DNA from 2 places in the Escherichia sp. E4742 genome. Region 2 is predicted to be linked to the other one. Evidence: predicted binding sites of a transcription regulator. Region 2 holds the regulator's gene; the other holds the start of a gene.
The links. The regulator Fur, encoded in region 2, represses iron uptake genes when iron is present. The targets are predictions, from matches to a motif close to ATAATAATGAGAACNACTATCAA.
Positions count from the first base shown of each region.

Region 1: a site for Fur is predicted at 2,143-2,165, ahead of exbB (tol-pal system-associated acyl-CoA thioesterase). Genes of this name have one in related genera too.

Region 1 is NZ_CP040443.1:1,263,864-1,270,438, forward strand. Features, by position in the region: gene yghA (NADP(+)-dependent aldehyde reductase) at 1-518, shown strand, start outside; gene exbD (TonB system transport protein ExbD) at 915-1,340, opposite strand; gene exbB (tol-pal system-associated acyl-CoA thioesterase) at 1,347-2,081, opposite strand; gene metC (cystathionine beta-lyase) at 2,333-3,520, shown strand; gene yghB (DedA family general envelope maintenance protein YghB) at 3,660-4,319, shown strand; gene yqhC (DNA-binding transcriptional regulator YqhC) at 4,359-5,258, opposite strand; gene yqhD (alcohol dehydrogenase) at 5,452-6,575, shown strand, end outside.
Region 2 is NZ_CP040443.1:3,703,135-3,709,709, reverse strand. Features, by position in the region: gene pgm (phosphoglucomutase (alpha-D-glucose-1,6-bisphosphate-dependent)) at 1-656, opposite strand, end outside; gene seqA (replication initiation negative regulator SeqA) at 685-1,230, opposite strand; gene ybfF (esterase) at 1,415-2,179, shown strand; gene ybfE (LexA regulated protein) at 2,319-2,612, shown strand; gene fldA (flavodoxin FldA) at 2,752-3,282, shown strand; gene uof (fur leader peptide) at 3,492-3,578, shown strand; gene fur (ferric iron uptake transcriptional regulator) at 3,571-4,017, shown strand; gene chiQ (ChiQ/YbfN family lipoprotein) at 4,274-4,600, opposite strand; gene chiP (chitoporin ChiP) at 4,650-6,056, opposite strand.

The sequences.
Region 1 (6,575 bases), 2.4 Mb from region 2:
ATAAGGCATTAGGCGGGCTGGATATTATGGCGCTGGTCGCCGGGAAACAGGTTGCCATTCCTGATATTGCAGACCTCACCAGCGAACAGTTTCAAAAGACCTTTGCCATTAACGTTTTCGCGCTGTTCTGGCTAACCCAGGAAGCAATTCCCCTGCTACCGAAAGGTGCCAGTATCATCACCACTTCGTCAATCCAGGCCTACCAGCCAAGCCCGCATTTGCTGGACTATGCGGCAACGAAGGCGGCGATTCTGAACTACAGCCGTGGTCTGGCAAAACAGGTCGCGGAAAAAGGTATTCGGGTGAATATTGTCGCGCCAGGCCCTATCTGGACAGCTCTGCAAATTTCCGGCGGACAGACGCAGGATAAGATCCCGCAGTTTGGTCAGAAAACGCCGATGAAGCGTGCGGGGCAACCGGCGGAGCTGGCCCCTGTATATGTTTATCTGGCAAGTCAGGAGTCGAGCTATGTCACCGCAGAAGTACACGGCGTGTGCGGCGGCGAGCATTTAGGCTAAAAAATGCCCGGTTGTGAAAAGCAACCGGGCATCATCGTACTTTTAACGCTCGCCGGATGCGGCGTGAACGCCTTATCTGGTCTACCAGCTAGTGCAAATTCAACACGTTGCGATAGATTTGTAGGTCTGATAAGACGCGCCAGCGTCGCATCAGGCATTGTGCACCGAATGCCGGATGCGGCGTGAACGCCTTATCCAGCCTACATGCTCCTGCAAATTCAACATGTTGCGATAGATTTGTAGGTCTGATAAGACGCGCCAACGTCGCATCAGGCATTGTGCACCGAATGCTGGATGCGGCGTGAACGCCTTATCCAGCCTACATGCTCCTGCAAATTCAACATGTTGCGATAGATTTTGTAGGCCTGATAAGCGTAGAGCATCAGGCAATTCTCTTTACTTCGCTTTGGCAGTTTCTTCGCCGACCAGACCAATCTTCAGGTAACCTGCCTGATGCAGCTTATCCATTACCTTCATCAACATCTCGTAGTCGACGGTTTTATCTGCACGGAAGAAGATGGTGGTGTCTTTCTTACCTTCGGTTAACGCATTCAGCGCCGTAACCATCGTTTCATCGGTGACCGGATCGTTACCGATAAACATTGAGTTGTCCGCCTTCACCGACAGATAAACCGGTTTTTCCGGGCGCGGCTGCGGCGTACTGGTAGAAGCAGGCAAGTTCACCTTCACATCTACCGTCGCTAACGGCGCCGCCACCATAAAGATAATCAGCAGAACCAACATCACGTCGATAAACGGCGTCACGTTGATATCATGCATTTCGCCGTTATCGTCGAGGTTTTCGTTAAGATGCATTGCCATCGGACATTATCCTGCGCGTAATTTTTGTGCAACACGAACCGGATGCGCAGCGGCGCAGGCTTCCAGATCCAGGTCACGGCTTTGCAGCAACAATACCTGCGCTGCGACATCGCCAAGCATCGCTTTAAAGCCGCCAATCTGGCGTGCAAATACGTTATAGATAACGACCGCCGGAATCGCTGCCACCAGACCGATTGCCGTTGCCAGCAACGCTTCTGCAATACCCGGTGCAACCACTGCCAGATTGGTAGTTTGCGTTTGCGCGATACCAATAAAGCTGTTCATGATGCCCCAGACCGTACCAAACAGACCAACGAACGGCGAAATTGCGCCGATGGTAGCAAGATAACCGTTCCCGCGGCCCATTTGACGACCTACTGCGGCGACCCGACGCTCAAGGCGGAAACTGGTACGCTCTTTAATACCTTCGTTATCGTCGCTGCCTTCCGACAGTTCCAGCTCATTTTGCGCTTCATTGAGCAAATGCAGGCTTAAGCTTTTGCTACCAAAATCAGCGGCGATATCGCTGGCCTGGTTTAAAGAGCGTGCTTCAGCCAGCAGTTGCTGCTCGCGCTTCAGGCGACGCTTCTGGTTGAAGAACTCTACGCTCTTACTGAAGAAGATTGCCCAGGTGACTACGGAGGCCAAAATAAGCCCAATCATCACGCACTTAACGACAATATCGGCGTGCTGATACATACCCCAGACGGAAAGGTCCGTCTGCATTAAATTATTACCCACTGTGTATCTCCAGGACGCAAGTCACAAAATCTGCGCACAATAATATCAAAACGACGTCGAATTGATAGTCGTTCTCATTACTATTTGCATACTGCCGTACCTTTGCTTTCTTTTCTTTGCGTTTACGCAGTAAAAAAGTCACCAATACACCTTTTGCGAAATTTTTCTGCTTTATGCCAATTCTTCAGGATGCGCATGACCTCATTCGTGCTAGTTTAGACATCCAGACGTATAAAAACAGGAATCCCAACATGGCAGACAAACAACTTGATACTCAACTGGTCAATGCAGGACGCAGCAAAAAATACACTCTCGGCGCGGTAAATAGCGTGATTCAACGCGCCTCTTCGCTGGTCTTTGACAGTGTGGAAGCCAAAAAACATGCGACGCGCAATCGCGCCAATGGCGAGTTGTTCTATGGACGGCGCGGAACGTTAACCCATTTCTCCTTACAAGAAGCGATGTGCGAACTGGAAGGTGGCGCAGGTTGCGCGCTGTTTCCTTGCGGGGCGGCAGCGGTTGCAAATTCCATTCTTGCTTTTGTTGAACAGGGCGATCATGTGTTGATGACCAATACCGCCTACGAGCCGAGTCAGGATTTCTGTAGCAAAATCCTCAGCAAGTTGGGCGTAACGACATCATGGTTTGATCCGATGATTGGTGCCGATATCGTTAAACATCTGCAGCCAAACACTAAAATCGTGTTTCTGGAATCACCGGGCTCCATCACTATGGAAGTGCATGATGTTCCAGCAATTGTTGCCGCCGTACGCAGTGTCGTTCCGGACGCCATCATTATGATCGATAACACCTGGGCTGCCGGAGTGCTGTTCAAAGCTCTTGATTTTGGTATTGATGTTTCTATTCAGGCCGCCACCAAATATCTGGTAGGGCATTCGGATGCGATGATTGGCACTGCCGTGTGCAATGCCCGTTGCTGGGAGCAACTGCGGGAAAATGCCTATCTGATGGGGCAGATGGTCGACGCCGATACCGCCTATATGACCAGTCGTGGCCTGCGTACACTGGGCGTGCGTCTGCGCCAACATCATGAAAGCAGCTTGAAAGTGGCAGAATGGCTGGCCGCACATCCGCAGGTTGAGCGAGTTAACCACCCTGCTCTGCCAGGCAGTAAAGGCCATGAATTCTGGAAACGAGACTTTACAGGTAGCAGCGGACTATTTTCCTTTGTCCTGAAGAAAAAACTTAATGATGAAGAACTGGCGAACTATCTGGATAACTTCAGTTTATTCAGCATGGCCTTCTCATGGGGCGGGTATGAATCCTTGATCCTCGCGAACCAGCCAGAACATCTCGCCGCCATCCGCCCGCAAGGTAAGATCGATTTTAGCGGCACCTTGATTCGCCTGCATATTGGTCTGGAAAACGTCGACGATCTGATTGCCGATCTGGACGCCGGCTTCGCGCGAATTGTGTAACATTGCCAAATTTGGACAATTTTGCAGACATTTAATTGTGAATAGTCTTAAATTGTTGCGTCCGGGATCAAGGCGTCCCGGACGATTCAGGAGTACAATAGTCAAATTAAGGCTTAAACGCTGTTCCACAGGAAAGTCCATGGCTGTTATTCAAGATATTATCGCTGCGCTCTGGCAACATGACTTTGCCGCGCTGGCGGACCCTCACATTGTTAGCGTTGTTTACTTTGTCATGTTTGCCACGCTGTTTTTAGAAAACGGCCTGCTGCCCGCCTCATTTTTGCCTGGCGACAGCTTGTTGATTCTGGCTGGCGCATTGATTGCCCAAGGGGTTATGGATTTTCTGCCAACAATCACGATTCTGACTGCCGCAGCCAGCCTGGGTTGTTGGTTGAGTTATATTCAGGGGCGCTGGCTGGGTAATACCAAAACGGTGAAAGGCTGGCTGGCACAGCTTCCGGCCAAATATCACCAGCGCGCCACCTGTATGTTTGACCGCCACGGTCTGCTGGCGCTGCTTGCTGGACGTTTTCTCGCCTTTGTCCGCACGCTGCTGCCAACCATGGCAGGGATTTCCGGGTTGCCAAACCGCCGCTTCCAGTTTTTCAACTGGTTAAGCGGGTTGTTATGGGTCAGCGTGGTAACCAGTTTTGGCTATGCCTTAAGCATGATCCCGTTTGTAAAACGCCATGAAGATCAGGTGATGACGTTCCTGATGATCCTGCCGATTGCCTTGCTAACCGCTGGCTTGTTAGGCACGCTGTTCGTGGTGATTAAAAAAAAGTACTCTAGTGCCTGACGATTTCCTCCGTTCCCGGTGGCCATGCCGGGAACACATTTAACTCCCCTGCATCGCCCGCATTCTGGCTGCATCTTCTCCCGGCGTCACACCGAAATAACGTTTAAACTCACGGCTAAATTGCGACGCGCTTTCATAGCCGACGCGCATCGCCGCCGCGCTGGCCTTCATGCCGTCGTGGATTATCATCATTCGCGCCTTATGCAGACGGTAATTCTTCAGATACTGCAACGGCGAAGTACTGGTGACAGACTTAAAATTATGGTGGAACGCCGAAACGCTCATATTGGCTTCTGCTGCCAGTTGCTCAACGCTCAGGTTTTCGGTGTATTTATTCTCAATTCGTTTCAGCACGCGGCTAATCAGGCTGAAATGCGTCTGGCGACTTACCAGCGCCAGTAGCGCGCCGCCGCAAGGCCCCGTCAGCACATAGTAAAGAATTTCGCGGATAATCTGTTTACCGAGAATGCGCGCATCCAGCGGTCGTTCCATCACATCCAGTAACCGCTCCGCCGCGCATAAAATCTCTTCGGACAATGTAGCGGAATTAATACCGCTGGCAGCCATCGACGGCTGGAAATGTTCATCTTCGCCAATATCCATCAACAGTTCTTGTAACTGTAAAATATCAACATTGAGACGCACCCCCGCCAGTGGCACCTCTGGCGTGGCATAGGTTTCGCACTCAAACGGCAACGGCACCGTCAGCAGCAGGTATTCATTGGCGTCATAGCGAAACACGCGTTCATTGATATAACCGATTTTATGCCCAGAAAAGAGAATTATGATGCCAGGTTCATACATCACTGGCGTACGCGCACCGGGGTTCTCGCCATACAATAAGCGCACATCAGGCAACATATCTGACAAACTATTTTCTTTATCTTTCAGTCTATTAATTTTATCCGTCAGTAGGCGGCATATCTCTTCACGTTTCATATCGCGTAATTTCTTAGGAATAATGCGGCAATTTGATTGTGCGCAATTTTGTACCATTTCTCCAGCATTCTGGAGAAATAGGCAAGACATTGGCAGAAATGAGCATTGAGAGCCACGGCGCTGGCGACCACAATGAAAAACATCAGGCAGACCGTTCTCTGCCCTCATATTGACCCAGCAAAGGGAGCAAGTAATGAACAACTTTAATCTGCACACCCCAACCCGCATTCTGTTTGGTAAAGGCGCTATCGCTGGTTTACGCGAGCAAATTCCTCATGGCGCCCGCGTATTGATTACCTACGGCGGCGGTAGTGTGAAAAAAACCGGCGTCCTCGATCAAGTTCTGGATGCACTGAAAGGTATGGACGTGCTGGAGTTTGGCGGTATCGAACCAAACCCGGCTTATGAAACGCTGATGAACGCCGTAAAACTGGTTCGCGAACAGAAAGTGACTTTCCTGTTGGCGGTTGGCGGCGGGTCCGTGCTGGATGGCACCAAATTTATCGCCGCAGCGGCAAATTATCCTGAAAACGTCGATCCGTGGCATATCCTGCAAACTGGCGGCAAAGAGATTAAAAGCGCTATCCCGATGGGCTGTGTGCTGACACTGCCAGCGACCGGTTCTGAATCTAACGCGGGGGCGGTTATCTCCCGTAAAACCACTGGCGACAAACAGGCGTTCCATTCTGCCCATGTTCAGCCGGTATTTGCCGTACTCGATCCGGTTTATACCTATACCCTGCCACCGCGCCAGGTGGCTAACGGCGTAGTGGACGCCTTTGTGCACACCGTAGAACAGTATGTGACCAAACCGGTTGATGCCAAAATTCAGGACCGCTTCGCAGAAGGCATTTTGCTGACGCTGATCGAAGATGGTCCGAAGGCCCTGAAAGAACCAGAAAACTACGATGTGCGCGCCAACGTCATGTGGGCGGCGACCCAAGCGCTGAACGGTTTGATCGGTGCTGGCGTACCGCAGGACTGGGCAACGCATATGCTGGGCCACGAACTGACCGCTATGCACGGTCTGGATCACGCACAAACTCTGGCTATCGTCCTGCCTGCACTGTGGAATGAAAAACGCGACACCAAGCGTGCGAAACTGCTGCAATACGCTGAACGTGTCTGGAACATCACCGAAGGTTCCGACGACGAGCGCATTGACGCCGCGATTGCCGCTACCCGTAACTTCTTCGAGCAATTAGGCGTGCCGACGCATCTTTCCGACTACGGTCTGGACGGCAGTTCTATCCCGGCATTGCTGAAAAAACTGGAAGAACACGGCATGACCCAACTGGGCGAAAATCATGACATTAC
Region 2 (6,575 bases):
ACGATATCGGCCAGACCTTCTACGAACGGTTGCACCAGATCTTGCTCTTTTACATGACCAGATGCCATCGCTTCGTCGAGGGAGATACGCTTCACGCCTTTCAGGCCATCGGCCAGCAGCGCGTTGGCCCTGTCTTCCACCACTTTAGTGACGTTGGTATCAGCCGGGCCACCATTTGGCGGGTTGTACTTGATACCACCGTCTTCCGGCGGGTTATGGGACGGCGTAATCACGATACCATCTGCCAGCGGGCCACCTTTTTTATTGTGAACCAGAATGGCATTAGAGACGGCAGGTGTCGGAGTGAAGCCATTGTTTTCCTGCACAATAACGTCTACACCGTTCGCTGCCAGCACTTCCAGTACAGAAATAAACGCAGGTTCGGACAGGGCGTGAGTATCTTTACCCACATAGCAAGGGCCAGTGATGCCGTTTTTCGCCCGTTCTTCGGCAATCGCCTGAGCAATAGCCAGAATGTGCGGCTCGTTAAAGCTATGGCGCGCTGCACTGCCACGGTGACCGGAAGTACCGAATTTCACCGCGTGCTCCGCATTCCCTGCTTCTGGTTTCAGTACATAATATTGCGCCGTCAGTTGGGCGACGTTTATCAAATCACTCTGCTGTGCAGGTTGGCCTGCACGATTGTGGATTGCCATTGCTTTGTCCTTTATCTGCAACGTTGTTTTAAATTGTCCCGCAAACCTTTTCAATCAATTCCGCCGGGAATTGCATCGACTGCATGATGTGTTCAATCATGCTGCATTTACGGCCAGTGTTAGTGTTGGTGATCACCCAATACGGCGTGCCTGGCACATGTTTCGGCTTGGTCTGATTACCATTTTTCAGCAGAGTTTGCTCATCTGCTGCAAAGTAAACGCGCGTGCGACCGTGCAACGATTCCGTTGCCTCAGCAAACGCCTGGGCGTCAAGAGAATATAGTGTAGACAACAGCAGCATAAAGCGATTGACTGCTCGCTTTTGCTCTGCGTATTCATCGGAAAGCAAAAGTTCACGCATCGCGCGCACTTTGTCTTTCACCGTTTTGATCGGCTTCGCTTCGACGATAGCAGGCGACGCAATGCGAACCTCTTTCGTCACCGGAGCAACAGGCTGTGATGCGGCGGAAAATTTCAACATACGCCGTAAAATGTCGGATGCGCTCTCGCCGATATGCTTAGTGTGGCTGGCAATATAGCTGTAGAGTTCATCATCAACTTCAATCGTTTTCATCTTAATCCAGTGCGGTGTCTTAGCTGAATACAAGTCGCCAGGAGTATATGAATAAATCCCGGCAGCGGATAGCGTCAAGCCTGGCTTGCAGAAAAAATCGGATTAAACCTTATTTGTTGCAGCCCTGTGGCACAATGGTCAACATAATACCCTAACCCAACTACACGAAAAAAAGAACTTTGCCATGAAATTGAATATCCGCGCGCAATCTGCACAAAATCAGCACAATAATTCTCCCATCGTCCTCGTCCACGGGTTGTTTGGTAGCCTTGACAACCTCGGCGTGCTGGCGCGCGACCTGGTAAACGATCACAATATCATCCAGGTTGATATGCGTAACCACGGACTTTCGCCACGAGATCCACACATGAATTACCCGGCGATGGCCCAGGATCTTGTTGATACTCTGGATGCGCTGCAGATCGATAAGGCGACATTTATTGGTCACTCAATGGGGGGGAAAGCTGTGATGGCACTGACCGCGTTGGCGCCCGATCGCATCGAGAAACTGGTAGCGATAGATATCGCTCCGGTGGATTATCACGTACGCCGTCATGATGAAATTTTCGCAGCTATCAACGCGGTCAGTGGATCCGACGCGCAAACGCGCCAACAGGCCGCTGTAGTGATGCGCCAATATATTAATGAAGAGGGCGTGATTCAATTCCTGCTGAAATCTTTTGTTGACGGTGAGTGGCGTTTTAACGTGCCAGTATTATGGGATCAGTATCCACATATTGTTGGCTGGGAGAAAATTCCGGCATGGAACCACCCTGCTCTGTTTATTCCTGGCGGCAATTCCCCGTATGTTACTGAACAGTATCGTGATGATTTGCTGGCGCAATTCCCACAAGCACGGGCGCATGTCATTGCAGGCGCGGGTCATTGGGTACACGCAGAAAAACCGGATGCTGTGCTGCGGGCTATCCGTCGCTATCTTAATGATTAACGCAACTGATTAAAAACCCAGCGTCCGCGCGGCATTCCGCGCGTGGGCGTTGGCGAGATTCCTCACGCTGTTGTATTATGGCGGGCTATCCATCCGGGCAGGCGCCTGGCTGATTGTTTCCCCCGAAGTCACCAAGATCATGGCCAAAGAACAAACGGACCGTACGACATTAGATCTGTTCGCGCACGAGCGTCGACCGGGACGACCGAAAACCAATCCGCTTTCGCGCGATGAACAGCTGCGTATTAATAAACGCAACCAGCTAAAACGCGACAAAGTACGTGGCCTTAAGCGTGTCGAACTGAAGCTGAACGCGGAAGCTGTCGAGGCGCTGAACGAGCTGGCGGAGTCGCGCAATATGAGCCGTAGCGAACTGATCGAAGAGATATTGATGCAGCAACTGGCGGCGCTGCGTAATCAGGGCATCGTTTAAATATCCACTTTCGTGTAGCACAGTGTGCAGTCCTGCTCGTTTGCTGATTCCGCAAGACTGCCTGTTCTGCTATGATTGCCTTTATCCGTGGGCAATTTGCCACCCCCATTTCAATAAGTTTCAAGAGGTTATTTCACTCATGGCTATCACTGGCATCTTTTTCGGCAGCGACACCGGTAATACCGAAAATATCGCAAAAATGATTCAAAAACAGCTTGGTAAAGACGTTGCCGATGTCCATGACATTGCAAAAAGCAGCAAAGAAGATCTGGAAGCTTATGACATTCTTCTGCTGGGCATCCCAACCTGGTACTATGGCGAAGCACAGTGTGACTGGGACGACTTCTTCCCGACTCTCGAAGAGATTGATTTCAATGGTAAACTAGTTGCGCTGTTTGGCTGTGGCGACCAGGAAGATTACGCAGAATATTTCTGCGACGCCTTAGGCACCATTCGTGACATCATTGAACCGCGCGGCGCGACCATCGTCGGTCACTGGCCAACTGCGGGCTACCATTTCGAAGCATCAAAAGGTCTGGCGGATGATGACCACTTTGTCGGCCTGGCTATCGACGAAGACCGTCAGCCAGAACTGACCGCCGAACGTGTAGAAAAATGGGTAAAACAAATTTCTGAAGAACTGCATCTCGACGAAATTATCAATGCCTGATGTACTGCGGCGTAGACTCATGTCTACGCCGTATTAATAGATAATGCCAATCAAAATAATTGCTACAAATTTGTAACTTTTGCCGTAGTACCTGTACAATGTTCCAGTATTGAAGTGGCCTTGCCGATGTAAATGTAAGCTAAGCCACGTTTTTATTAACAATATTTGCCAGGGACTTGTGGTTTTCATTTAGGCGTGGCAATTCTATAATGATACGCATTATCTCAAGAGCAAATTCTGTCACTTCTCCTAATGAAGTGAACCGCTTAGTAACAGGACAGATTCCGCATGACTGATAACAATACCGCCCTAAAGAAAGCTGGCCTGAAAGTAACGCTTCCACGTTTAAAAATCCTGGAAGTTCTTCAGGAGCCGGACAACCATCACGTCAGTGCGGAAGATTTATACAAACGTCTGATTGATATGGGTGAAGAAATTGGTCTGGCTACGGTATATCGTGTACTGAACCAGTTTGACGACGCCGGTATCGTCACCCGCCACAATTTTGAAGGCGGCAAATCCGTATTTGAACTGACCCAGCAACATCACCACGATCACCTGATCTGCCTCGACTGCGGCAAGGTTATTGAATTTAGTGATGAATCAATCGAAGCGCGTCAGCGTGAAATTGCCGCAAAACATGGCATTCGCCTGACTAACCATAGTCTCTATCTTTACGGTCACTGTGCCGAAGGCGATTGCCGCGAAGATGAGCACGCGCACGAAGGCAAATAAGTCAGCCAGAACGAGAAAAGCCAACCTGCGGGTTGGCTTTATATTGTTGGCATAATGCGCTTTGTTCGTGCCGGATGCGGCGTGAACGCCTTATCCGGCCTACAAATCATCTCAAATTCAATATATTGCATTAAAAGATAGGCCTGATAAGCGCAGCGCATTAGGCAAACTGGCGTTTGCCATAAGTCTCAAGCCAACCTACGGGTTGGCTTTTTTATACAAGGGAAATAAGAAAAGCGAGAGTTACAGCCCTCACTTATTTGTTATTACTGCGAATTTCCTGCCAGACCTTATCACAATCGGCTTTCACAGCCTGGTCATTACCGGTTTGCGTTGCCTGGATGCACTGCTGATAATCCAGCACGCGGACGCTTTCCTGCTCGGCAAATTGCTGATGTTGTTTCTCTTTCTTCAGCACGTTTAACACGCTCTGACAGGCTTCAATTTTTTCCGGCGAACCTTGCGCGGTATTGATACAGGCGCTGTACGCCTCTTTCAGGCGGCTGTCTTCCTGTGGCGCGGTTGATTGCGCACAAGCCACCAGCCCCGATGCCATCATGGCGATGAGAATCAGTTTTTTCATAGCGAATTCCTCAAATGTGCGGCAGGCACAAAACCTGCCGCGTCGGGCATCAGAAGATGGTGAATGGTGCGATTACCATGAATTTCACGTCGCGCTCATCCTGGAAGATGTTACCGTAACCGCCGCCCCAGCTTGGGATGTCGGAGTGGTTGTCGTATTCGGTGAAGTGCAGTTTGAACAACGTGCCTTTGGCGCGACCGTCCTGAATGGTGTAGACCGCATCCAGGCTGTAAGCTGACTCTTCGATAGTCCGGTTCTTGTCGTAGTACGCATCTGGATTGCTCTGCCAGGTCGCAGGTTTAGCATCCCATGCGTAAACGTAGGAAGCGCCGATGGCAAAGCCTGGAAGATTCCAGTTTTTCAGGTCATACATCGCGCCGAAGAAGACCGCTTTTTCGCCGTTGGCGTTAAAGTCAGAACGGTTATCCCACCAGATATCCAGGCGACCGTTCGAGGAAGCGTAGGTTGGGGTCATACGTTGCAGGAAGTATCCCTGCTGACCGTCAGCTTTAACCCAGGTGCCTTCGAGGCGCAAATCCACTACGTCAGCCGCCCGGTAACCAAAGGTCAACGCCTGCAACCAGGCAGTGCCGTCGTAAAGATCGTTGACGCTGCGATCGTCAACTTTATCGCGCGTACCGTAGAATTGGTAGCTGGTGGTTAGCGGGCTACCGGCGATATCAAATTTATAGCTGGCTTTGGCAAAGTACTGATCGATATACCCTTCCGCCTGACCAAACGCCGCTTCCAGCACGAAGTTATTTTTGAAGTCGTATTTCGCACCGATGGAGTGCAGATAATCAACTTTGGTGGTTTTATCGTTCTGATAAAACTCATCCATTTCCAGATGCCACGGCGCTTTGTATTCGTTGGTCCACATGTAGGAGAAACTCAACGCACCAGCATCGCCGTAATCAAAATTCGCCCCGGCTTCCGCACCCTGATAAGTACCCGGCATAAAGCTCCAGTGCGGCGCTAACAGCGTTTGACCAGTTGGCTGAATGTAACCTGCCCTCGCCCACACCGGACCGTATTTAAATTTGGCCGCTGCTTTATACAGGCTTATACCGCTTTTGTCGCCGGACCAGTCTTCGTCATAGGCTTTATTACTTTTTGAAAACGCGATTTCGTTCGGGTGGGAGCTGTCGCCGTTTTCCGCCATTTCAATCGCCGTAAACGCGGCAATATCAAGGCCGAACATATCAGCAGCATAACCGGACTGAAAATCGAGGTTGGCATTCCAGGTGGAGTGAGAAAGGTTGGTTTTGTATTTGTCGCCGTCGGTAACATCTTTACGGTCACGTTCACGCTGCCAGTAATAGATACCACCGGTTAAGGTTGAATCGTCGATGAATCCTTCGGCGCGAGCCTCCGGCATTGCCATAAAGCCCGACATTGCTGTAACACCGGCGATAGCCAGCGCCAGCGTACTACGTTTGCCACTAAACGTACGCATGGGTTAATCCTCTTTGACGTATAAATTGCTGCACCACAGGTGAACAGCGAAAAAAATAAAAATTAAAAAAGTAGCGTTGAGAAAAGTCTCGCTGACTACAGGAATAGACTATTTTTCGCGACGCGAATTATCAATCTCTTTCTGTAACGAGAATGTAAGAACATGAGCAACCGCACATATTTTGATGATTTTTGTTACAAGGTTTAAATGTGTACCAGGCGAGCGGGTAGAAGAAAAAATATGTGGCTTTCCAGTAAGATGAAAGCGGTTACATTTAAATTAATTATAATTTGTGGTTTTAAATTTGTTAAATGAATAAATTGCGAAGCGAAATTAATTCGCGAAGAAAAGCAGAAAAAACGCCGCTGAACGCGGCGTTTTGGATTGTTTGCATGTTTCTTGCCGGATGCGGCGTAAACGCCTTATCCGGCCTACAAAAGCACGCAAATTCAATATATTGCAGAGATCACATAGGCCCGATAAGCGTAGCGCATCAGGCAATTTAGCGTTTGAAACTGT